Regions from separate parts of the Paeniglutamicibacter sulfureus genome, predicted to be linked through region 2. Evidence: riboswitches for the same ligand, from Rfam matches in the RefSeq annotation. Region 2 holds a riboswitch; each other region holds the start of a gene.
The links. Region 2 has a riboswitch for S-adenosylmethionine ahead of ABD687_RS15130 (O-acetylhomoserine aminocarboxypropyltransferase/cysteine synthase family protein). Riboswitches for the same ligand answer to the same signal wherever they lie in the genome.
Positions count from the first base shown of each region.

Region 1 (7,992 bases), 560 kb from region 2:
ACAAACTTCCGAAACCACTGACATCAATGCTCTCATTGACTACCTCGCGCATCCCCACCAACAGCGCCTGCTTGTTCTTGACGTGGTGGTAGAGCGCGGGCGGCTTGACCCCAAGCTCGCCGGCGAGCGCTGCCATGGAGAACTTCTCCGGCCCCACTGAATTGAGCAGCCTAAGGGCCGCGACGAGGATCCTTTCGCGGTCAAGCACCGACGTGCGCGGCCGACCGGCGCGACGAACTTCTGACGAATCCACCAAAACCCCTTGCGTGTGACTCCGCCCACAGATAAGGTAGGCGACAGTTTATTTAATCTTATTAAATTTAGTTGGGAGCTGCACCCCTTGACCTTGACAGTCTTTCATTCGGGCTCGGTTGCCGGTGCCCCTGCGGGGCAAACGACCGCCGTGGCGGTCACCGACGGAATCATCACCGCCATCGGTCCGGCCGCCGGGGACCTGGCATCGATCGCCGATGTCCTCCATGACCTGCGCGGCGGCTACCTCGGGCCCGCCTTCGGCGACGGCCACGCCCACCCCCTCTTTGCCGGGCTCGAGGACGTCGGTCCCCAGATCCGCCACTGCACGGACCTCGACGAAATCCTGGCCGCAGTCGCACGCTGGGCGGACGAGCACCCCGGGGACGACTGGATCGTCGGTGCCAGCTACGACGCAACACTGTCCGAAGATGGATGCTTCGATGCCCGATGGCTCGACAGCGTCGTTTCCGACCGCCCCGTACTCTTGCGCGCCTGGGACTACCACACGGTATGGGTAAATTCCCGGGCACTGGAAATTTCCGGGATCACCTCGGACACGCCAGAGCCCGAGCTCGGCCGTATCATCCGTCGCCCGGACGGCTCTCCCCTGGGGACGTTGTGCGAACCCGGCGCCATCGACCTGGTTGCCGCCCATGTTCCCGCACACGGCCAGGACACCTTGGTCTCCGCCCTCAGCCGGGCCACCTCGGCATTTGCCCGGGCCGGTGTCAGTTGGGTGCAAGACGCATGGGTGGAAACGGAATCCCTCGACGCCTACCTCGCCGCCGCACGACAGGGGGCGTTGCACACCCGGGTGAACCTTGCCTTCCGCGCTGACCCGTTGCGCTGGGCAGGGCAACTGCCCGAATTTGCCGCAGCCAGGGACCGCGTGATCGCCGCCGGCGGGGAACTGCTCGGCGCAAACACCATCAAGTTCTTCCTGGACGGGATCGTTGAATCGCACACGGCCCACATGATCGATGCCTATGCGGACTGCCCCGGCAGCCGCGGCCTGCCCAATTGGGAAGACCACTCACTCATCGATGCGGCGATCGCCGTGGATTTCATGGGTTTCCAATTGCACCTGCACGCCATCGGAGACGCCGCCGTTCGCCAGGGACTGGACACCATTGCGGCGGTCGTTGCCGCCAACGGCCCACGCGACCGCCGACCGGTCATGGCCCACCTGCAGTCCATCTCCCCCACCGACCTGCCACGGTTCAGGGAATTGGGCGTCATCGCGAACTTCGAGCCGCTGTGGGCCCAGCGGGACACCGTCATGACCGAACTGACCTTCCCACGGCTTGGAGCCGAACGGGCGTCACGGCAGTTCCAGATCAGCGAGGTCGCCGCCTCGGGCGTCAGGGTGTCCTTTGGCAGCGACTGGCCTGTCACACACCACCACCCGATGCCGGGCATCGGCACGGCAGTGACCCGCACAGGGCTGTCCGACCCCGACATTCCTCCGCTGGCCGGGGCCCCCTACGGCGTTGTCGATGCCCTGGACTCCTACAGCGCCCAGGTCGCCTACCAGGCCTTTGCCGACCACGAACGCGGAACCCTGGCAGCGGGGCAGATCGCGGACCTGGTCTGGCTGGAGAGCGATCCACGCTCCATCGCGGAACACGACGTGGCCGGCGTGAAGGTCCTTGGCACCTGGCTTGCCGGCAAACCCACCCACCTGACGACACCCGAACCGGCATTGGACGGAATACGATGAATACCAAGATCTCGGCTCATGTTCCGGCATCCGGCAGCATACACGGCGCCCGTCCCACTGAGCTCAAGCGGGTCCTGGGCATACCTTTCCTGGTGCTCTTCGGACTGACGTACATGGCGCCGGTCACGGTGTTCACCACCTACGGCGTGGTGACCGGGGTGACCAACGGACATCTGCCGGCCGCTTATATCGTGGGACTGGTGACCATGCTGTTCACGGCCTTCAGCTACGCCCAGATGTCCCGGGCGGTGCCGCAGGCCGGATCCGCCTACGCCTACACCCAGCAGGCCTTCGGCGGAACTGTCGGTTTTGCCACGGGCTGGACGCTGATGCTCGACTACTTGTTCATCCCGATGATCAATTTTCTGCTCATCGGCATCTATCTCAACACGCAGTTCCCTGCGGTCCCCGCCTGGGCGTTCTCGCTGGTGTCCCTCGTGCTGGTGCTGGGCCTGAACATCATCGGCATCAAGTTCATCGGCCGGCTCAGCGCCACGGTGGTCGCCTCCTCGGTGCTCATGATCGGCATCTTCGTGGCGCTGGTGCTCAACCAGGTCATCAACGCCGATGCCCCAAGCCTGTTGGCACCGTTCTCCTTTGGCGCCGACGGCCTGGGCCCGATCTTCTCCGGCGCTGCCATCCTCTCGCTCTCGTTCCTGGGATTCGATGCTATTTCGACCTTGTCGGAGGATGCGAGGAATCCCGGCAAGACGATTCCCGCCGCGATCGTGCTCACCACCTTGGCCGGCGGCCTGATCTTCATCGTCGTTGGCTGGGCCGGGGCATTGATCCACCCGGACCACACCACCTTCACCGATCCGGATGCCGCGGGCGTCGAGCTCATGGCAGGGGTCGGCGGTTCGGTGCTCACCGCGATCTTTGTGGCGGTCTACGTTGTGGGGTCATTTGGTTCGGCCATGGCCTCGCAGGCCAGCGTGACCCGAATCCTGTACTCCATGGGTCGTGACGGATTGCTGCCGCGCCGCATGGGCATGCTCAATCGCCGTTTTTCCACCCCCGTCTATGCCACCCTCGTGGTCTCCGCGGTGTCGCTGACCTACCTCTTCGTCAGCTTGGAGACTGCGGCCTCGGTGGTCAGCTTCGGGGCCCTGGTTGCGTTCTCCATGGTGAACCTTTCGGTCATCAAGACCTTCTTCATGGATGCTAAGGCGCGCGGTGCCCGTTCGGTGTTGCTCTACCTGCTCATGCCCCTGGTGGGATTCGCGCTGACCATTTGGTTGTGGACCTCGCTCTCCGGCGTCAGTCTTGTGGTGGGACTGATGTGGTTCGCCGCGGGAATCGGCTTTTTGGCCATCCGCACCAAGGGCTTCCGCACCACCCCGCCGAAGCTTTCCTTCGAGGACTGACGCCGATCCTGAATTGCCGCCCCCACGACGTTTCGGCGCCGTGCGGGCGGCATCGCCGGTTGCAGAACGGGACTTTCTAGTCCAGACGCCGGTCCTGCCAACTGCGCATGGTCCACCGCGATCTTGCTACCGCATCCAGCGTCACCACTCCGGTGTTGGCCAGTGGCAGCGGGCTCAGCAGGCCGGGGTCGAAGTTGGTGCTTCGGGAGGCAAGCCATGTCACCAGCATTGCGGCATGGCTGACCACGACCAGCTTTCCGGTCCCAGCTGCGCGCGCCTGTTCGATGACCGAGTTGAATCGATCCAGTGCCGTGTGCGCATCCTCGCCGCCAGCAACCTTGGCGGCAAGGTCGCCGGAAAGCCACCGGAAAAACACGTCGCGGTAGGCAAGTTGGGCCTCGGGGTCGTTGCGCATCTCCAGGTCACCGGCGGAGATTTCGCTCAGCCCCACGTGCTCGGCAAGGACAAGTCCGCGGGAATCGGCCAAGGGCGTTGCGGTCATCTTGGCGCGCAGCAACGGCGAGGAGAAGACCGCGTCCACATCCTCGGCACCGAGCCTCCGGACGAGTTCCCGTGCCTGGGCCAGGCCGGTCTCGTCCAGCGGCGCGCCGGGGGCCGCGGTGTCCAGGGCCTGGGCCACATTGGAGGCTGTCTGCCCGTGGCGGATCAAGATGAGTCTCATTCACTCACTCTAAAACGTCACCGGGCGTTTGGTAGGATGAAATTAGCTTCACGAGATACGCGTCAGCTTTGGGCTCCGACCCGGCGCGACACCAACCCCATGCTTCAAGGGTGGTTCGGATGACGAAGCGGTCCTGGCAGCAGCCGCTGCCTTGGGGACAAGAGCACACGAAAGGCGCCACCACCTTGCGCAATGAGTCACGTTCCATCGACACCTGTACCTCGTTCCACTCCGGACACCGCACCAATCCCCGGGCGATCAGGAGCCTCATGGCCCGCCCCACGCTTTGGGCGCCCGCTGACATCGAGGTCGCGATGTCCCTGACCCAGGGCCTGACACTGCATGTCTTTGCCGGAGGCACCCACCACCAGGTGTTCGCCCACGACCTGCCGGTCATTGTGCAGCTGCTGCGCATTGCGCCGCAGCCGGCTCCGGGGATTTCACTTGGGCGGGTGAATTTCCACAGCAACGCGATTGCGCTTCCCGCCGATCCGCGCCACAGTGCCGGGCTGCGCTACTTTTCCTTCAGCACCGAACCGCTCTCTGCATGTACCTTCGAGCGCGATGAGGAATTGGCCCGCGACTTCGAGTCCCTGACGGGCAACCTGCAACTTTCCTAGGATTCCGGGCGGCTGAGACGGCCGTGGACCCAAAGTTGGCGGTCGCAGTCCACCGGTGCTTGGCGGGCCACCCCTTTTTCGGTGGTTTAGAACGGGCTATTGCTTCAGCTCTTCGACAATGCTGTTTCCCGTTTCCGGTCGGGATTCCCATGCCCACGATTCATGGAAACGTACCCGACCGTCGTCAAGGACCTCGATGACCGATTCACAAACTCCGGTTGAGGTTTCCTTGTTAGCGCCAAGGTGAACGTAGCGAAAGTTCAATTTATCCGCATTGCGAGTGCCGACGAGATAGCCTCGGACGACTGCACCACCGGAGTACTCTGCCCAAACCACTTCGTGATCTTGGTGGTAGGTAAATGTGGTGGATTGCCCTACTTCTCCTGTTGCAGAATTCTCAACGCCGCAGAATACTCGGCCGTCCAAGGACACGGTGTCTGCCTGAGGTGCAGTTTCGGTGCTCATGCTCCGAACAATAGCAACGCATTGCACGGGAGAGTCCAAGGCTTGTCTCAATGTGACGGTTCGACGTGTTCCTAGGCGGGGCTGGGCATTAGGCCTTGCACGGCAACGATTGTCCATTGCGTCCGGAAAGAGAAAGCATTAGCGGAAAATCGGGTCGGCCGCGTACTGCGCCAGCGCTTCCTTGTTCCCCGGGCTAAGTCGAAGCAATCGCTGCTCGTCAACGGAGAAGAATGCCAGGGTGGTTGCAGCACGAACGCACACCCCGCCGTCCACCGGATCGTGGAACTCGTAGCTGATGTCGAAACTCGCGGCCTTGATGGTGCTGATCCACAAATCCACGTGCGCCGGGACGTTGCGGTAGTCCAACGGTTTGAGGTAGCGCACGCGGTGCTCGACGACCAGGATCTGCGTGTTTTCCGGGACCGTGGAGAACAGGTCGACCTGCGGCATGATGCCGGGCTTTCCGGTGCCGCCGGGCACCCCGAAGCCGGCGATGCGCGCCTCTTCCATCATGCGGACCAGGTTTACGTTGTTGATGTGTCCGTAGGCATCCATGTCTCCCCAGCGCATGGGGACCTCGACGCGGATCTTGTGTCCGGACATTCAGTCGATCCTTGCCGGATCGTCGGGGCTGATGATGCCCAGGCCCTCCAGCTTCTCGGCGATGCGCGACCCGTCTGGCTCGTAGACCCAGGGCACTCCGGGGGTGGAATTCAGGATCCCCTGGCTGCGCCCACCGGCCAGCACCGCCTCGGAGGGGGTCAGCTGGCGAATGACGATGGCCTCGACATGGCGGGGATAGCGGCGGGCGAATTCGGCGTAGAGATAGGGGTCGTGTTGGCCGTCGTCGCCGATCAGCAGCCACTTCATGTTCGGGAATTCGGCGGCGAGGCGGCGCAACTGGTCGGCCTTGTGCTGCATGCCCGAACGGAACCAGCCGCGCTCGGTGGCTCCCCAGTCGGTCAGCAACAACGGGCCCTGCGGGTAGAGGTTGCGTGAGAGGAATCGGGTGAGGGTCTGGGCGACGTTCCAGGCACCGGTGGAGAGATAGAAGGTGGGGGCTCCGGGCTTGTCTCGCATCAGCCGCTCCATCATCACCGGCATCCCCGGTGTGGCCAGGCGGGCGTGCTCGGAGAGCACGAACGAGTTCCACGCCGCCAGCAGCGGGCGCGGCAGCGCGGTGACCACCACGGTGTCGTCCACGTCCGAGAGCACCCCGAACTCCTGCTTCCCGTCAACGACCACAATCGGCGCGGTGACGGTGGGCCCACCCTCGACGTGCAGGCTGATCTCGTTCCAGCCGGGTTCCAGCGAGGCGGCCACGCGGACATCGACCACTCCCCCGCGGTCTGCCTGCACCTTGAAGCGTTCGCCGTTGATGTGGGCCTCGATCTCGCCGTGGGGCAGGATCGGTGACATGAAGTTACGCCAGCCCCGCACGCCGTCCGTGATGACCTTCGCGAGGTGGCGCCCGTCTTCGAAGGCGCCGGGCTTGGCCAGCAGCACCCGGGCGAAGATGCGCACCCAGCCGTTCTCCGGATCCGACAAGCCGTATCCAGTGTAGGGCAGCACCGTAGGGATCAGCCCGCGTTCGCGGGCGCTCTCTGCGCGAAGCTCGTAAAGGCGATCCTCGAAGCGTGCTGCGATGTGCCGGGCGCGTTCTGATCCTGTTTCCTTGACCATGATCCCCAGTCTTTCATGAGCTGGTGGCATGCGGTGGATCGAAAGGATGACGCGCCGCCATGGCATGAAATAAGGCGGCAATCCTCGACACACTGGTATTTATTCATACTTCATAGAAGTGTGGGGGCATGATGTTCAACCATGATGCAGACCAGCCCGTGCTAACGCTGACAGATGAGGAGTCTTGGGGCCTACTCGGAAGGACCAGCCACGGCCGGCTGGCAACCGCCGTGGGCAACACCATCGATATCTTCCCGGTGAACTTCGGTCTGTTGGACAAGACCATCTATCTCCGCACCGGGCCGGGCGAAAAACTTGCGGCCCTCACGGTACACGATGCGGTCGCGTTCGAAGCCGACGGCATCCTCTCCGACGAAGCGTGGTCGGTGGTCGTGCACGGCCAGGCACACCACTTGCAAACCAGCAAGGAAATCGAAGTGGCCCGCAGCTCCGGGGTATCCCCTTGGATCCCCACTCAAAAGGAATCATGGGTGAAGATCGAGGTCACCGGCATCTCGGGGCGCCACTTCGTCCTTGGGGCACAGCCCGAGGCAGACTAGGTACTGCAGTCGCGTTATTTTCGGCGTTGTCGGCGGTTCAATGGGAATTAATTGGATATCGCCGTTTGCGGCCCCACACCCGCGGGGACGGACGGCTGGTGATCAGACCTTGACGGCGTTGACCTTAATCATGCGTTTGAGAAGGTCGGCTGCTACGCTCACCGCAATGGTGGCCGGATCCTTACCCACGACCTCAGGATCTCCGATGGGGCAGTCGATCCTCCCAATCACAGCTTCCTCATGTCCGCTTTGCGCAAGATTCTTGCGGAATCGCTGCCATTTGGCGTTGGACCCGATCAGGCCGATCGAGCCAAGATTCGGATGCCGCAACGCAGCATCGCATAGGTGGAAATCCTCGGCGTGGTCATGGGTCATGATCAGCACGTGTGTTCCACCAGGCAACCGACTGAGCACTTCTTCGCCAATGACGGCCAGTTTCGGATGAATCCGCGCCACTGCCGGTTCAAGTGCGTTCAGCCCCTGTAGGTTTTCCTCGCGGGAATCGCTCAAATACAGTTCAATGTCCTGCCGAGAAAGAATGCGGGCAAGTTCAAGACCCACATTGCCAGCGCCAAAGATCGCCACCGTCGGGGGTACGGCCATCGGTTCAAGCAAGATCGTCACTTCTCCTCCACAGCAT
Region 1 covers NZ_BAAAWO010000001.1:3,869,364-3,877,355, reverse strand. The annotation lists gene ABD687_RS17555 (TetR/AcrR family transcriptional regulator C-terminal domain-containing protein) at 1-253, opposite strand, end outside; gene ABD687_RS17550 (amidohydrolase) at 341-1,975, shown strand; gene ABD687_RS17545 (APC family permease) at 1,972-3,342, shown strand; gene ABD687_RS17540 (histidine phosphatase family protein) at 3,419-4,024, opposite strand; SAM riboswitch class IV at 4,071-4,194, shown strand; gene ABD687_RS17535 (hypothetical protein) at 4,210-4,644, shown strand; gene ABD687_RS17530 (avidin-fold protein) at 4,741-5,109, opposite strand; gene ABD687_RS17525 (acyl-CoA thioesterase) at 5,248-5,712, opposite strand; gene ABD687_RS17520 (App1 family protein phosphatidate phosphatase) at 5,713-6,792, opposite strand; gene ABD687_RS17515 (pyridoxamine 5'-phosphate oxidase family protein) at 6,921-7,352, shown strand; gene xdhC (xanthine dehydrogenase accessory protein XdhC) at 7,455-7,992, opposite strand, start outside.
Region 1: it holds a riboswitch for S-adenosylmethionine, as region 2 does, so the genes downstream of both, ABD687_RS17535 (hypothetical protein) here and ABD687_RS15130 (O-acetylhomoserine aminocarboxypropyltransferase/cysteine synthase family protein) in region 2, are expected to answer to the same signal.

Region 2 (7,992 bases):
ATCGCTCGGGCCGTCCCGCGGGTTCCCTCCAATGGGAAGGGTCCGTGCCGGAAACCATGGGGTTTCGGGCACGGACCCTTCGCATGGGGCAGACTGTCTTGCTAGGCGAGCAACTGGCGCTTGGAGGAGATGACGCCGGTGTTGAACCCGGCCAGGCGCAGCCCGCCGTGGAAACGTGCGTGTTCGATCTTCACGCACCGGTCCATCACCACATTCAGGCCGTTGGCCTCGGCCTTGGCCGCGACCTCCTCGTGCCAGGAACCCAGTTGCAGCCACAGGGTCTTGGCCCCCACGGCGATCGACTCGTCCAGGACGCCGGGCAGGTCGTCGTGCTTGCGGAAGACCTCCACCAGGTCCGGTGTCTCCGGCAGGTCGGCCAGCGACTTGTAGACCGGCTGGCCCAGGATCTCATCGAGCACCGGGTTGACGAAGTAGACCTTGTACTTGGAGGAGGACAACAGGTAGGTCGCCACGAAGTAGCTGGCGCGCGAGGGCTTGTTGGAAGCGCCCACGATCGCGATCGACTTCGTGTTGCGCAGGATCTCGAGGCGTTCGGCCGCGTTCGGGCCTTCCCAGGTGCGGGTATCCACGGCGTTGCTCATTACTTGGCTCCCGTCACGGCGGCCGCGCGGGCGGCGTCGATGGAGCAGGCTGCCCCGTCGTAGGCTTCCTCGGCCGGGGCGTCGGCCACCAGCTGCGAGGCGGTCAGGGCCTGGTCCAGGTCCCAGAGGATGTCATCGATGTCTTCCAGTCCCACCGAGAAGCGGATCAGGTCCTCGGGAACGCCTGCCGCAACCAGCTGGTCGGCGGAGAGCTGCTGGTGGGTGGTGGAAGCCGGGTGCAGCACCAGGGTGCGCACGTCCCCGACGTTGGCCAGGTGGCTGGCCAACTGCAATGCCTCGATGAAGGCACTGCCGGCGGCGCGGCCGCCCTTGACGCCGAAGCTGAACACGGAGCCGACGCCCAGGGGCAACAGCTCCTGGGCACGCTCGTAGTGCGGGTGGGAGGGCAGGCCTGCGTAGTTCACGTAGGAAATGCGCGGGTCGGCCTCCAGCCATGCGGCCACGGCCTTGGCATTGGCCAGGTGCGAGTCCATGCGCTGGGGCAAGGTCTCGACGCCCTGCAGCAGCTGGAACGCGGACTGGGCCGGCAGTGCCGGTCCGATGTCGCGCAGCTGCTCGCTGCGCAACTTGGTCAGGAAGCCGTACTCGCCGAAGTTGTCCCACCAGGAGACGTTGCCGTAGGAGGCCACGGGCTCGGTCATCGCGGGGAACTTGCCATTGCCCCAGTTGAAGGTGCCGGCCTCCACGACGATGCCGCCGAGGGTGGTGCCGTGGCCGCCGAGGAACTTGGTGGCGGAGTGGATGACGATGTCGGCACCGTGCTCGATCGGGCGCAACAGGTACGGAGGGGTGAGGGTCGAATCGACAACCAGCGGGAGGCCCGCGGCGTGGGCGACCTCGGCCAGGCCCCTGAGGTCGGCGACGTCGCCGGAAGGGTTGGCCACGACCTCGGTGTAGACCGCCTTGGTGTTTTCCTGGATGGCGGCGGCGAACTCGGCCGGATCCGTGGAGTCGATGAAGGTCGTCGACACCCCGAAGCGACGCAGCGTCACGTCGAGCTGGGTGATGGTGCCGCCGTAGAGCTTGGAGGAGGCCACGATGTGGTCCCCGGCGCCTGCAAGTGCGGCGAAGGTGATGAATTCGGCTGCCATGCCCGAGCCGGTGGCCACCGCGCCGATGCCGCCTTCGAGGGAGGCGATGCGCTCCTCGAATGCCGCCACCGTCGGGTTGCCGATGCGGGAGTAGATGTTGCCGTACTTTTGCAGCGCAAAGAGGTTCGCGGCGTCGTCGGAATCCTTGAAGACAAACGACGTGGTCTGGTAGATCGGAACTGCGCGCGAGCCGTGCTCGGCGTCAGGGGTGCCGCCGGCGTGCAGCGCGCGCGTGCGGAATCCAAATTGGTGTTCGGCCATGAGGGTGGCTGACTCCTTGCGTATACGGCTGGGGCAGCCCTGGGTGCGGACTGTCCTCGCCTGTGGTGGGGCGGGTGGTGCTTCTCCCGGATGAATGCGGCGCCGAAGTGCCCTCGGGGAGGGGTTTCCCTGCGGGCGCATCGACACCCAAGATCGCTGGTGCGTTCTCCATCGTTTCTGGCGGTAGCACCTTGTCCACCGGAGTGTGGAAGGTTGCTGCGGCGTCGTAGAGCCAGATCTCTCGGCCGCTCGGGATGGGGGTCTGGGATCCATTGTGGCAAGAAAATTGCCTGTAGCCAAAGAATATGTGCTTAGGTTGCGTCCGGGGGGATGGGAATCGAAGGATCTGCACCGGATCCCGGCGGCGTTCCTGCCCGGTTAGGCTTGTGGCCATGAGTGCAACCTTGGTTTTGGTCCGTCACGGTGAAACGGCATGGAATGCCGAAGGTCGACTTCAGGGTCAGACGGATATTCCGCTCAATGAGCTGGGACGTGAGCAGGCGCGTGGCGCGGGCCGGGAACTGGCAACCCGCCACTGGGATGTACTGGTCTCATCGACGCTTGGCCGCGCAGCGGAAACGGCGGAACTCATCGGGCATGACCTGGGGTTGACGCTGACCGAAAAATTGGGCGGTCTCCAGGAACGCCACTACGGCAATGCCGAAGGCCGTGTGGTCCGCGACCTGCCCCGCGAGGAGATCGACCTGCTGCTGCACTCGGCAGAGCCCGAGGAAGACGTGGTGAAGCGCGGGATTTCCGCCCTCAGTGAGCTGGTGCTGCGTTACGAGGGCAAGAACATCATTGCCGTGGCCCACGGGACATTGATCCGACTGACTGTTGATGAGCTGCAGGGCGGCGTGCGAACCAAACCGCTGCGCAATGGCCAGATCGTCGAAGTGGACATCAGCCTGCTGCAGCGGCACCTGTCCGCCGCCGCACACTAGGAAATTCCGCCCTCCAACATGAACCACGTTGGCATGGCTGGAACGTCCTTGGCGACCCCCTGGCCTTGCGCCGCGAGGGCCGATGACCTCCATGCCCGCCATCCATGCTTCCGAGGTCACCTCCTGGAACCAGCCGGCTAGGCGTCGATCACCAGATCGGTCCGCGCGGTCGAGCAACACGGCAGGAACTTGCCGGCCTCGATCTCCCGTGCGCGGATCCCGCCTTGGTGGTTCATCTCAACATCACCGGAAAGCTTCACGATCTTGCAGGAGCCGCACATGCCTTCCTGGCAGTTGGCGCCGATCCTGACTCCGGCTCGCTGGGCAATGCCGAGGATCTTCTCCTCGGGGTCGATGCGCACGTTGATGCCGGTGCGCATGAAGGACAGGGTGAGGCTTCCGGTGCCGACGGTGTCGAATGCCGAAACGTCGGGGGCGGAGGGTTCCGCTGTTTCTGCCTCGGCGGCCGGAACCTCGGAATCGACGGGGTCTGGTTCGGCAAAGTCGGGATCGGCCGCCTGGAGCGGCAGTCCCGTGGCCTCCAGCGGGCCCTCGTCGTCGTAGGCCGGTTCGTACATGCCTAGGGCGGAAGGCTGGCTTTCGTAGTAGTCCTCCGCCGAATCGGAGATTTCCTCCGCGATTTCCTCGGCAATCTCCTCCGCCAGGGCAACCTCTGTCTGGTATTCCAGGGTCGTCTCGCAGTCTCCGGAGAAGAATTCCATGTGGATGGAGGTGTCGTCGACGCCGACCGCGGCAAGCAGTTCGGACACGTTGTTCAGGTAGCCCTCGGGGCCGCAGGCGTAGACCTGGCGTCCGTTGGCATCTGGCGCCACCTCATCCAGCATCGCGGTGGACAGCCGTCCGGTGAGGCCTTCCCAGTCCGCGGGCGCGCTGCGGTCGCCCAGGGAGAAGTGGACGGTGACGCGCGAATCCACGGTGGCGATGTAGCCCAGTTCCTGGTGGAAGGCGAAGCCTCCGGGTGCGGCACCGTGATAGAGCACCACCACGTCGGCCTGTCCGGGCAGCGAGTGGATGGTCCGCAGCATGGACATGATCGGGGTGATGCCGGAGCCCGCGGCCAGCAGGAGGTAGCGCGCCCGCCGGTCGGCGTCGGGCAGGTGGAAGGCGCCGACGGGTCCGAGCATCTCGAGCACCGTGCCGGGTCCGACGTTTTCGTGCACCCACGGCGAGACCCGGCCGGCCGGGTCTCGCTTCACCGTGATGTCGAAGGTCCACGGTTTCGTGGGCGAACTGGACAGGGAGTAGCTGCGGTCGATCGGGTCCCCGCCCTCGCCGTTCACGGGGAAGGCGATGTTCACGTATTGACCCGGGCGGAACGCGAGGGGCGCGCCGTCTGCGCGGCGGAACACGAAGGTCAGCATTCCACCGACTTCCGGAACAATCTCGACGCATTCGGCCAGGAACTCCTGCGGGTGCCAGGGGCCCAGGGCGCGCGCGGCACTGGCCGGTCCCTCGGTGCTGCCCAGCACGCGGTTCCACGGCATTTCCAGGCCGCGGATGCGCTGTGGCTCCTGGTGGGGCGCGGTAATGGTCGTGGTCTCGGCCATGATTGTGGGCTCAGTCGCGGTCATGGTCACGACAGGTGTTCCTGCACGCGCTGGATGTACCAGTTGATGAATGCCTCGACCTGGTATTCGCTTTTCATGTACGGGCCGGGTTCGTAGGCGGGGCTGCCGGCTCCCTTTTGGCAGAGTTCGACGAATTCCTTGTCCTGCAGGTTGGTCTGCTTCCAGGTGTGCGTGAGCTTCTCCAGGTCGTAGTCGTCGCCTTCCACGGCATCGTCGGCGACCAGCCAGGTGGTGCGCACCAGGGTTTGGTGCTCGTTGACGGGGAACACTGCGAAGGTGATGACATGGTCGCCGAGGAAGTGGAACCAGCTGTTGGGTTGCAGGTGCATCGAGCAGCGGCCGAGGCGGAAGTCGCGCAGGTCCCCGAGCAGCTTCTTGGAGAGTCGGTGTCCGTCGGGGGAGAACGATTCGCCGTCGCCGTCGAGGGACTCGCGCGAGATGCGGATGCCAGCCACCCGGGTGTCTAGCTCCTCAACGACCTCGTAGGGAATGCCGTAGCGCCGGCAGCGGGCTTCGAGCGCGGCCTGCGCCTCGGTGTTGCGGTCCCACACCTCCTCGAGGTGCGGCGGGATCAGGCCCTCGGTCAAACCCCAGGTGGGGAACAGGGAACAGGCCAGTTCCGGGTGCCCGTCGCAGTGGTAGCACTCCCGGTTGTTCTCCATGACGAGCTTCCAGTTGCCCTCCTCGATGATGTTCTGCTGGTAGGCGACCTTTGCCTTCGAGAGGTCGTGCGGGGCCAGGTAGGGCTCGAAGATCTTCGCAGTTTCGTCGAAGTCGGCCGGCGGTTCCTCGGCCATGCAGACGAAGATCAGGCCGGCGTATTCGCGGCTGTGGGCGCGCTTGAGCCCGAAGCAGCCCTTGTCGAACTTCGTTTCCCCGGGTGCGGAAGCGTGGATCAGGTCTCCGCTGGGGGCGTAGGTCCAGGAGTGGTAGCCGCACACCAGGTTCCCCGTGGTTCCGGTGGACTCGGTCAACACGCGCGCGCCGCGGTGGCGGCACACGTTGTGCAGGACGTTCACGCCGCCCTCGTCGTTGCGCAGCACGATCAGGGAGTAGGGCCCGTAGTCGACGGTCACATAGTCGCCCGGTTCCGGGAGCTCGGCGACGCTCGCGGCAAAGAGCCAGTGTTCGCCGAAAATGGCCTGCATGTCGATCTTGAAGATCGCCGGATCGGTGTAGAAGGGCGCGTCAAGGGAATGGCCTTCGCGGCGGAAGTCGAACAACTCGGTGATCTCGGCCAGCTGCTCCGCAGGCAATGACGAAGCGAGCTTGCCGCGTGAAGACAGGGGCACGTTCACTGATGCAGACATGTGTTTACTCCTCGGGGGAATGGGGCGGGCATGCGGGCCGGGGTCCCGGTTGGTGATCCAGGTCACCGAAATGCCGGAAACTTCTTACTCACGAGGGTATGGATCGATGCCCTGCAATAAAAGCGCAAGATTTTGGGGATAATGATGCAGAATAGGTGCATGATCGATCCGCGACTCACCACGCTCAGAGTGTTTGCCCGGACCGGCACCGTCGGGGCAACCGCGGAACTCACCGGATATTCGCCCTCAGCGGTGTCGGCACAGTTGCGTGAGCTGCAGCGCGTGTTGGGCATGGAGCTGCTGGCGAAGGAAGGGCGGGGCGTGCGCCTGACGGCCACCGGCAGGTTCCTCGTGACGGGCTCCGACGTGTTGATGACGGAATGGGAGCGGCTGCGGGCCGCGGCGCTCCAGGCCGGCGACCAGGTACAGTCCCACTTCGGGCTGGGCGGCTTTTCCACCGCGGCTGCCCAGCTGCTCGCGCCGCTGGCCGCCACCCTGCGTACGGCACGTCCCTCGGTGGACGTCCAGGTGCTCGAGGCGAATCCGGCACGTTGCTTCGACCTGCTGGTCGCCGAACGAATCGACCTGGCGGTCATCGTGGCCATGCAGTCCCAGACCCATGTTGAGGAAGATCCGCGCTTCGAGCAGACCACGCTGCTCAACGATCCCCTCGACGTGATCCTCCCCTCCGACCACCCGCTGGCAACGCGCGCAACGGTAACGCTCGAAGAGCTGGCGAGCGAGCCCTGGATCACCGAAGCCCCGGGGTCCACCTATCATTCCCTGTTCACTGCGGCGTTTACGGCCGTCGGAGTCACGCCGAGAATTGCCCACGAGGCCGTTGAGTGGGAAACCCAGATCGCCTTCGTCGGAGCTGGTCTTGGAGTTGGACTGCTGCCGCGCCTGGCGCCCCTGGGAAGCGCAGAGAATGTGACCCGACTGCGCATCTCGGGCCAGGGGAAACCCGCCCGCAGGATTGTCGCGGCGGTGCGCAAAGGCAGCCTCGGCTCACCGCTGATCAAGGAATCGCTCGGGATCCTGCAGGGCAGGGCGAAGCGAATCCTCACCGAACGGCTGGATGGGGAAGGGTGAAGCCGCGCGATCGCGGCGTTCGCGCCCGGGGGCACGACTTCGTGAGGTGCCGGAGGGCAAATACCATGTGGCGAATGCGTGTGGACGGGACCGCGTGAAGATCGGCGTGGTCCACGCCTAGAAAACACTGCCCGCGCGGGCGCACCATGTGTGCATGAGCGAATCGTTTTTTGGGGATCCCGAATACTATGCCCGGTGTGCGAAGGCCTACGACGCCATGATCGGCTCAAAGGTGTACAACAAGGTGTTCTGGGGCACCGACCCCCGGCAATATTCAATCTTCGCGGCCCAGGCCATTGCCTCCGGGAAAGGTCCGCTGCTGGAGGTTGCGGTCGGCACGGCGCAGGCCACGGCGACACTGCACGTGGCAAGTGCCCGGACGACGACGTTGGTGGACATGAGCGGACCGATGTTAAAGTTGGCCGGTGAATCCATCGCCACTGCCGCCGGCGGCACACTGCCCGATCGAATCACCCTGGAATGCCGGGACATGCTCGCGCCCCCGGGAGACCGGAGGTACGAAACAATTCTCGGCCTGGGGCTGCTGCACCTGGTCCCGGATGTCACCGCCACCGTCCGGGAGCTGGGCAGGCAACTGGAAGATCACGGGAAGTTGTTCCTGGCCTCATTGGTCAGGGGATCGGCCCGGTCCAACGCCTATCTTGCGCTGCTGAAGGCGCACGGAGACATTGCCAGGATCCGATCCGGCACCGAGCTCTTCGACGAAGCCAGGGCCAGCGGTCTTGGATCCGTCACGCTGGCCCGTCGCGGGGCGATGGCGTACGTGGAGATTTCGCGGTAGCCGGTTAGGCGTCGCAGATCTCCTTGATCTGTGCGATGCACGGCTCGTTCTGCAGGCTGGTGGTGTCGCCCAGGGCGCTGCGCTCAAAGAGCTGGGTCAGCAGCCTGCGCATGATCTTGCCCGAGCGGGTCTTGGGCACATCGGGAACGAAGACGATCTCGCGCGGCTTGGCGATGGGCCCGATCTGGGTTGCCACGTGGTTGCGAAGCTCCGCAATGAGGGCCTGCTGCTTTGCCAGCGCTTCGCCAGCCAGGTCCGTTCCCACCACGGACTTGTCGAA
Region 2 covers NZ_BAAAWO010000001.1:3,311,121-3,319,112, forward strand. The annotation lists gene ABD687_RS15125 (CoA-binding protein) at 102-602, opposite strand; gene ABD687_RS15130 (O-acetylhomoserine aminocarboxypropyltransferase/cysteine synthase family protein) at 602-1,975, opposite strand; SAM riboswitch class I at 2,141-2,236, opposite strand; gene ABD687_RS15135 (histidine phosphatase family protein) at 2,368-2,919, shown strand; gene ABD687_RS15140 (ferredoxin reductase) at 3,057-4,487, opposite strand; gene ABD687_RS15145 (aromatic ring-hydroxylating oxygenase subunit alpha) at 4,514-5,818, opposite strand; gene ABD687_RS15150 (LysR family transcriptional regulator) at 5,978-6,910, shown strand; gene ABD687_RS15155 (class I SAM-dependent methyltransferase) at 7,065-7,712, shown strand; gene acs (acetate--CoA ligase) at 7,717-7,992, opposite strand, start outside.

Region 3 (7,992 bases), 350 kb from region 2:
GACCGTTACGGTGCTTGGCCACGATCACGTCCGCCTCGCCGGCACGCGCCGACTCCTTGTCGTAAATGTCCTCACGGTGCAAGAGGATGACCATATCGGCATCCTGCTCGATGGAACCGGACTCGCGGAGGTCGGAGATCATCGGCTTCTTGTCGGTACGCTGCTCCGAACCACGGTTCAGCTGCGACAGCGCGATGACCGGAACGTCGAGCTCCTTGGCCAACAGCTTCAGCGCACGCGAGAATTCGGAGACTTCCTGCTGTCGCGACTCGACCTTTTTGCCCGAGCTCATCAGCTGCAGGTAGTCCAGCACCACGAGCTTGAGGTCGTGCTTCTGCTTAAGCCGGCGGCATTTGGCGCGGATTTCCATCAGCGACATGTTCGGCGAATCGTCGATGAACAGCGGAGCGTCGTTGAGCCTGCCCATCGTGGTGGCGATCTTCGACCATTCTTCGTCCTGGATCGTACCCTTGCGCAGGTTCTGCAGCGCGATGCTCGCCTCGGCCGACAGCAGGCGCATGGCGATTTCGTTGCGTCCCATTTCCAGGGAGAAGAAAACGGAGGTCATGTTGTTCTTAATGGACGCTGACCTGGCAAAATCCAGTGCGAAGGTCGACTTGCCCACCGCGGGACGTGCAGCAATAACGATCATCTGGCCGCCATGCAGCCCCTGGGTCAACTCGTCGAGTTCGAAGATTCCGGTGGGAACACCGATCACGCCCTCGCCGCGGCTGCCGGCGGATTCGATTTCATCGACGGTGCCCTCGATGATGTCGCGCAGCGGGACATAGTCTTCGGCAGTCCTGCGTTCGGCGACCTTGTAGACCTCGGCCTGGGCTTCGTTCACAATGGCGTCGACTTCGCCGTCCTGCGAGTATCCGAGCTGCACGATCTTGGTACCGGCATCAACCAAGCGGCGCAGGACCGCACGTTCGCGAACGATCTCGGCATAGAAGCCGGCGTTGGCAGCGGTGGGCACGGACTGGATGAGCGTGTGCAGGTAGGCCGGACCGCCAATCCGGGTGATCTCGCCGCGCTTGGTCAAAAGGTCCGAGACCGTAACGGCGTCGGCCGGCTCACCGCGGCCGTAGAGGTCGATGATGGCCTCGTAGATGGCCTCGTGCGCCGGGCGATAGAAGTCCAGTCCCCGCAGCACCTCCACGCAGTCCGCGATGGCATCCTTGGACAGCATCATGCCGCCCAGTACGCTTTGCTCGGCTACGAGGTCCTGCGGCGGGGTGCGTCCATAGTCCGATCCATGTGAATCGGAGCTGGTTTCGGTGCTGGCTAGCGACACGGGTTTTTCCCTTCAAGCTGCGCGGGTTCCCAAGTTTTCCGCATCATTACCTATTCAGTGTCTCAAGGAGCACGGACGATTCGTTAGGTTCAAACTCACACGTGCCGTAGGGCACCGCGAACCTGTGGAAATAGGTGGGGAACACTGTCACCATAGACCTGTTTTCCCACAAACCCAACACGGTTATCCACAGGCCGTGTGGATAACCTGTGAACCTTGCGGCGTGTTGTGTGCACAGTCTGGGGAGAACATTGTGGATTACACCAATTTCCTCTCCACAATAAGACTTTGACTAGGCATTATGTAGATCAACCCCTGTGGATACAAAGTATTTATCCACATCCTCTACACGCGGAAAAGTCGGTTATACACACAAAAACCCCGGGATTCCGGGCTTGGATTGGCCACCATTTCATAGTTACCCACAAGCTATCCACAGACACGCCGGAACTTCCCGCGGATCTGGGGATATCGGGGATTGATGGAGATCACCAACGACTGACATACTGGGCCGCATGAGCGCCAACAAGACCGCACCGACAGCCGTTGACCCGGCTCAATTCATATCGGCAGTGTCACACCCGACTAGGCGCGCGGATGCCGAGGTCTTGCTCCGGATGATGGAAGAGGTCAGCGGAGAGCCCGCGGTTATGTGGGGCCCGACAATCGTTGGGTTCGGCAGCTACCACTACAAGTACGAATCGGGGCGCGAAGGGGATGCCAGTGCCATCGGCTTCTCCCCGAGGGCGGCGAACCTTGCCCTCTACGGGCTGACCATTGCACCGACCGCCGGCCCCCTATTGGAGAAATTGGGCAAGTGCAAACGCGGGGCATCGTGCCTCTATGTGAACAAGCTTGCCGACGTCGACCTGGACGTACTCGCCCGGCTTGCCCGTGACGGCTACCGGTACATGACTGGCGTGGTGCACCACTCGTCTTAGGAAAACGTGTTGGCAAAGGCAAAGGGCTCAGTCCCCGTGGCATCGAATCATGGATTCGGTACCACGGAGGCTGAGCCCTCGCATTTCAGGTTCCCTAGGAGACCAGCTGTTCGGCATCCAGGCGACGGAATGCCGAACCGTGGAACACCAGCGGTGAGTGGGCGTTGTCGTGCGTCTGGTGGCCGTGCACGCGCAGCAGCACCACATGGTGGTCGCCTGCAGGAACCTCTTGCTCGACGGAGCAATCGAGCCACAGGGTGGCGTCATGCAGGAACAGCGCACCCTCATCGGTCGAATCAAGACGAAGCCCGGCGAACCTGTCCCCCGACTTTGAAGCGATCTGCCGGCACACGCCCTCGTTCTTTTCGCTGAGCACTGAAACCCCGATCCGCCCGTTGGTGCGCACCAACGGCCAGGTCTTCGAGGTGTTCTGGACAGCAAACATCACCAGCGGCGGATCCATGGAGACGCCAACCGTAAAGGACGAGGCAATGATTCCCTGCGGTTGCCCGTCAACGATGGCGCAGAGTGCGGCAATGCCGGATGGATGCTGGGCAAAGACGTTGCGCAGGGTGTCGGGGGTGAGGTCAGAGGTGAGTGTCATGGTGCTCAATCCTTCGGCTTCGGCCCACCATCGCGGTGCGTGCTACACACGCGCCAACCAACGAGGTGTGCGGTACTTGCCTCCGGGGTTCCGGTAGGCCGAATCATCACCTGGAGCACCCCACTACCGTGAGAGGGTTGCCGGCCAACGGGCCAGGGCCTTACGTTGACACTCTTGATTCTTCACCAACGTTAGAAGAAATAATTACGTCTCGTCAAAGTTTGTTTCGACATACGAAGTCACGAAGAGTAAGAATCGAAGATTGTGCGATCATTTGCCTCGATGGTGCCACAGTTGCCCGAGACGCCCGCATTCGTTCCCGAACGCGTGGACGACAGCTCTGGGGCCGAAGAAGACGATGACATGGCCCGGAATTATGGTTGGCATACGTGCCACAAACGCGGTGGCCGGCACCTCTTCCACCTACGAGAGGTCCGAAACTCCCGTATAAGTCGCATAGGACGCATCGCCGATGCGCTCGTAGACCAGGATGGCAAGCCCGCCCGGGGTGCTCGTGGTGCTGGAGAGCCGAAGTCCTGTGGGTGCGCCTCCCTCCGGGAAGAGTCGCCTTCCATGGCCAAGGACCACCGGCGCCACCACCAGTCGCAGCTCGTCAATCAGCCCCTCGGCGAGCAATGAAGCGGCAAGCCTGGCGCTCCCGTGGATCTGCAGCTCCTTGCCGGGGCGCGCCTTGAGGTCGGCAACCCGGGTCGCCACGTCACCGGAGAGGATGGTGGTTGGATCCCAGGTTCCCTCGCCAAGCGTTTGCGAGGCCACGTACTTGGGCAGGGAGTTCATGAGCACCGTGAAGGGGTCGTCCGGGTCGGTGATTTGCGGCCAGTCCCTGGCAAATGCCTCATAGGTGCGGCGGCCAAGCAGCAGCCCGTCCGCTTCGCCGAGCCATTGCGCGGCCTGTTCGATGAAGGCCTCGTCCATGTGCGGGACGAACCATCCGCCCTGGGTGAATCCGTCGGTGGTGTCTTCCTCGGGAGACCCGGGGCCTTGCGACACCCCGTCGAGACTCACAAACTCCGTTAATACCAGCTTCATGACCGCGCCTTCTCGCTTGTTTGGCTGCCCTTTCCCGGGATTCGACGTGGCAGTCCATCCAGGAGGGCACTGCCCCATTTGGCCAAGCTACTCGACGGGAACGCCCGGCGCCAGACCCGATGCACCAGAGGAGGCCTTAAACCACTATGGACCCCGCCGAGGGCGGGGTCCACAGTGGTTTGCCGTCACACAAGACGGCGGGTGCACAAGGAATTACTTCTTTGCGGCAACAACCTGCAGTGAAACGGTTGCGGAGACATCGGTGTGCAGACGCACGGTCGCGGTGTAGTTACCCGTCGACTTGATGTGGTCGTTGATCTCGATGTTGCGCTTGTCGATCGCGCCAACGCCGGCGGCTGCAACAGCCTTGGCGATGTCGTCGGTCTTCACGGTGCCGAAGAGGCGACCGGTAGCGCCGGCCTTGACGGTCAGCTTGACCGGCTTGGCGGAAAGCGAAGCGGCAAGTGCCTTGGCGTCTTCCAGGGAAGCAACGGCGCGAGCAGCACGGGCGGCCTTGATCGACTCAACCTGCTTCTCACCGCCCTTGGTCCAGGTGATGCCAAAGGCGCGCGGGAGAAGGTAGTTACGTGCGTAACCGTCCTTCACCTCAACGATGTCGCCTGCGGCACCGAGGCCGGTAACTTCGTGGGTCAGAATGAGCTTTGCCATGTTGGTATACCTTCCTTAGCCGCGGCCAGCGCCGGAGTAAGGCAGCAAGGCTACTTCACGCGCGTTCTTGATGGCCTGTGCGATCTTGCGCTGTTCCTGTACGGAAACACCGGTAACGCGACGGGCGCGGATCTTTCCGCGATCGGAAATGAACTTGCGCAGCAATGCTACGTCCTTGTAGTCGATGACAGTGATGTCAGCGGCCTTCAAGGGGTTGGACTTTGGTTTGGGCTTACGGAGTTCAGCCTTAGCCATCGTGGAGCTCCTTTATCAGGTGGAGCCCGCAGAATTTTCTGCGGGATGGTGAATAATTTTGTTTAGAAGGGTGGTTCGTCGGAACCCGGGTTGCCCCATCCGCCGTTGTTTCCTCCGGCAGGAGCACCCCATGGATCGTTCGCCGGTGCATTCCAGCCGCCGCCGGAGTTTCCGCCAGCGTTGCCGCCACCGAATCCACCGCCGCCGCCTTGGTTGCCACCGCTGAAGCCGCCGGCATTTGCGCCTGCGTTCTGTTGGCCACCAAAGCCACCACCACCGCCGGCGCCGGAGCGCTGGGTGCGGGTGACCTTTGCGGAAGCGTAACGCAGCGACGGGCCGATTTCATCGACCTCAAGCTCGGTGACGTTACGCTTTTCGCCTTCCTTTGTTTCGTAGGAACGCGACTTGAGGCGGCCCTGGGCGATGACGCGCATGCCCTTGGTCAACGTCTCGGCGACGTTTTCGGCAGCCTCACGCCACACCGACGCACGGAGGAACAGCGTGTCGCCGTCCTTCCATTCATTGGTCTGGCGGTCGAAGGTTCGCGGGGTCGAAGCAATGGTGAAGTTCGCCACTGCCGATCCTGACGGGGTGAAACGCAGTTCCGGGTCAGCGGTCAAATTACCAATAACCGTAATGACTGTCTCGCCTGCCATTGGAGCCTCCTAAAGTGTTGTTCTACGAAGATCGAAGAGCAGAATTACTCTGCAACGACCTTTGCCTCTTCCGGGCGGGTGATCTTGGTGCGCATGATGGTCTCATTGAGGCCCAGCTGGCGATCAAGCTCTGCGGAAGTAGCGGGGGTGGCGGTGAAGTTAACTACCGCGTAAATGGCCTCATTCTTCTTCTGAATGTCGTAGGCCAGGCGGCGACGGCCCCAGATGTCAACGTTCTCGATGGTTCCACCATCGTTACGGACAACATCGAGGAACTTACCGAGGGTTGGTTCAACGGTTCGCTCGTCGACCTCGGGGTCGATCAGCACCATCAATTCATAAGCACGCATGTGAACCCACCTCCTTTGGGCTAAACGGTCACGGCATTTCCGCAACAGGAGGTTCTTTGCATTTGCTGTCGCCACAACCCGATTGCCGGGCGCGGCAGAAACAGCCTCAACCATTCTAGCGGAAAATCACTGCCGCGCCCGACTACGCCGGGTGCGGTGCATCACCCGGGCTCACCGCTCGGGGTCGATAAGCCCGTCGGCGCGAAGCAACGCCTCAAGCCGTTCGCCGAAGACCGGGGCCAGCGTCCGTACATAGGTGTCAGAGACATGGTGCTTGTCCCGGTATACCAACACGTTCCCGATGACGGCGGGGCAGAATCCGTCAGCGCAGAACTGGTCGGAGAAATCCAGCACCCCCGCACGTGGCTCCAACCCGGCCGCGGCCAGCGTGTAGTCATTGGCCTCAAAGGCCTCGGACACCGGGGCGCCGCAGGTGGCAAGTTCGTCCGGGTTCTGCGCCACGCAGTCCCGTGCATAGGACTTCGTTCCGGGTCGCGGGGTGTCGATGATCGGGTAGACCCGGATGCCGGCGTCCTCGAGCTTGCCCCAATACTCGGCGAAACCCTCTGCGGCCCCCTTTTCGAAGGTGGCCCCGGCCCAGTGGCTGGTCAACACCGCGTCCACGTCCCCGCGTTCCAGGATGCGCTCCAGCGTGTCCTCGTTTGCCTGGTGGCAGGAAATGCTGCCGTCGGCCTCGGCGGTGCGCTTGGTGGCGTTGAACGGGCAGGAGTTCTTCAGGTAGGTCAGCAGTGTCCAGCCCTGCTCCTTGGCGGTCTCTTCCATCGCCCGGTACCAATGCGTGGCATGCGAGTCGCCCACCAGGGCCACGGTCAGGGATCCGTCCTTGGCGCCCTTGGCGCATTCGACGGTGATAGGTGACTTCGGTTTTTGCACGCACTCTCCCAGGTCGGGCAGGTCGTGCTCTGCGTCGGCGGGGACCGGGACGATCTGTTTTTGGCCCTCCAGGTAGGCGGGGGCACCGGCCGGGACCGACGCCGCGCCAAACCCTGCCGGAGGGGCGGCCAGCAGGGTGGCGACAGCGCGTTCCTGTGCTGCGATCTCGCGCTCGGCCAGCGTCCCGGGGGCCACCGCGAGTGCCGCGACCAGGACCAGGGCGGCCGCACCGGCACCCAGTGCACGCCAGTTCGAGGCGGCGAGCGGGGCCAGGGTCCGCACCGGGGTTTCGATCCAGCGGTGGCTGGCACCTGCAAGCAGCAGCGAAAGGACCAGCAACCCGATGCTCTGGGCGGGTCCCGGCTCGTCCTCGGCGAAGAACAGGAAGAAGGTGAGCGCAGGCCAGTGCCAGAGGTACAGCGAGTAGGACACGTTGCCCACCCATTGCACCGCGGGCAGTTCCAGGAGTTTTTGCGGGGCCAGGACTCCACTGGTCTGGCCGGCCAGGATCACCGCCAGGGTTCCGGCGACCGGCAGCGCTGCCGACAGCCCAGGGAAGGGTGTGCCGGCATCGAAACCGAAGGCTGCCGCCGCGATGGCTGCAAAGCCGCCCCAGGCCAGCGTCGTCCGCACGCCGGGGACATCGAGCCATCGAGCGCCGCGTGCCGCCAGCCCGGGTTCGGGCGGGGCGAGCAGCAGCGCCAACAGGCCACCGGCGGCCATTTCCCAGACGCGGGCGGGGGTGATGAAGTAGGCCGCAGGATTTCCCGAACCCACCAGCCCCATCGAGTAGGCCAGCGAGGCGATGATGACGATGCCGAAGACCAGCAGGAGAGCGGTGCGGGGAAGGCCGCCGCTGGTTTCCCGGCGGCCGACGCGTTCCCGGGCCCCGATGCCACGCAGGGACCGGGCCACCCATACGGCCAGCAGCACCAGCAACGGCCAGACGAGGTAGAACTGCTCCTCCACCCCCAGGGACCAGAAATGTTGCAGCGCGGTGGGCTCTGCATCGGCGGCAAGGTAGTCCACGGCGTCGGCGGCCAGCACCCAGTTCTCCACCGAGAATGCCGAGGCAAGGGCCGCGGTGCCCACGGTCTTCCACTGCGTGGCCGGCAGGAAGGCCATGGTGGCAGCCAGCACCGCGAGGATCACCGCGAACGCGGCGGGCAGGATCCGCCGGACCCGGGCCGCCCAGAAGCCCGGCAGGTCAATGCGGCCGGTCTTGCGGACCTCGCGCAGCAGGTGCCCGGTGATCAGGAAACCGGAGATCGCGAAA
Region 3 covers NZ_BAAAWO010000001.1:2,959,464-2,967,455, forward strand. The annotation lists gene dnaB (replicative DNA helicase) at 1-1,297, opposite strand, end outside; gene ABD687_RS13535 (DUF1801 domain-containing protein) at 1,813-2,238, shown strand; gene ABD687_RS13540 (flavin reductase family protein) at 2,333-2,842, opposite strand; SAM riboswitch class IV at 2,910-3,022, opposite strand; gene ABD687_RS13545 (dihydrofolate reductase family protein) at 3,266-3,892, opposite strand; gene rplI (50S ribosomal protein L9) at 4,106-4,561, opposite strand; gene rpsR (30S ribosomal protein S18) at 4,577-4,816, opposite strand; gene ABD687_RS13560 (single-stranded DNA-binding protein) at 4,879-5,472, opposite strand; gene rpsF (30S ribosomal protein S6) at 5,517-5,822, opposite strand; gene ABD687_RS13570 (acyltransferase family protein) at 5,994-7,992, opposite strand, start outside.
Region 3: it holds a riboswitch for S-adenosylmethionine, as region 2 does, so the genes downstream of both, ABD687_RS13540 (flavin reductase family protein) here and ABD687_RS15130 (O-acetylhomoserine aminocarboxypropyltransferase/cysteine synthase family protein) in region 2, are expected to answer to the same signal.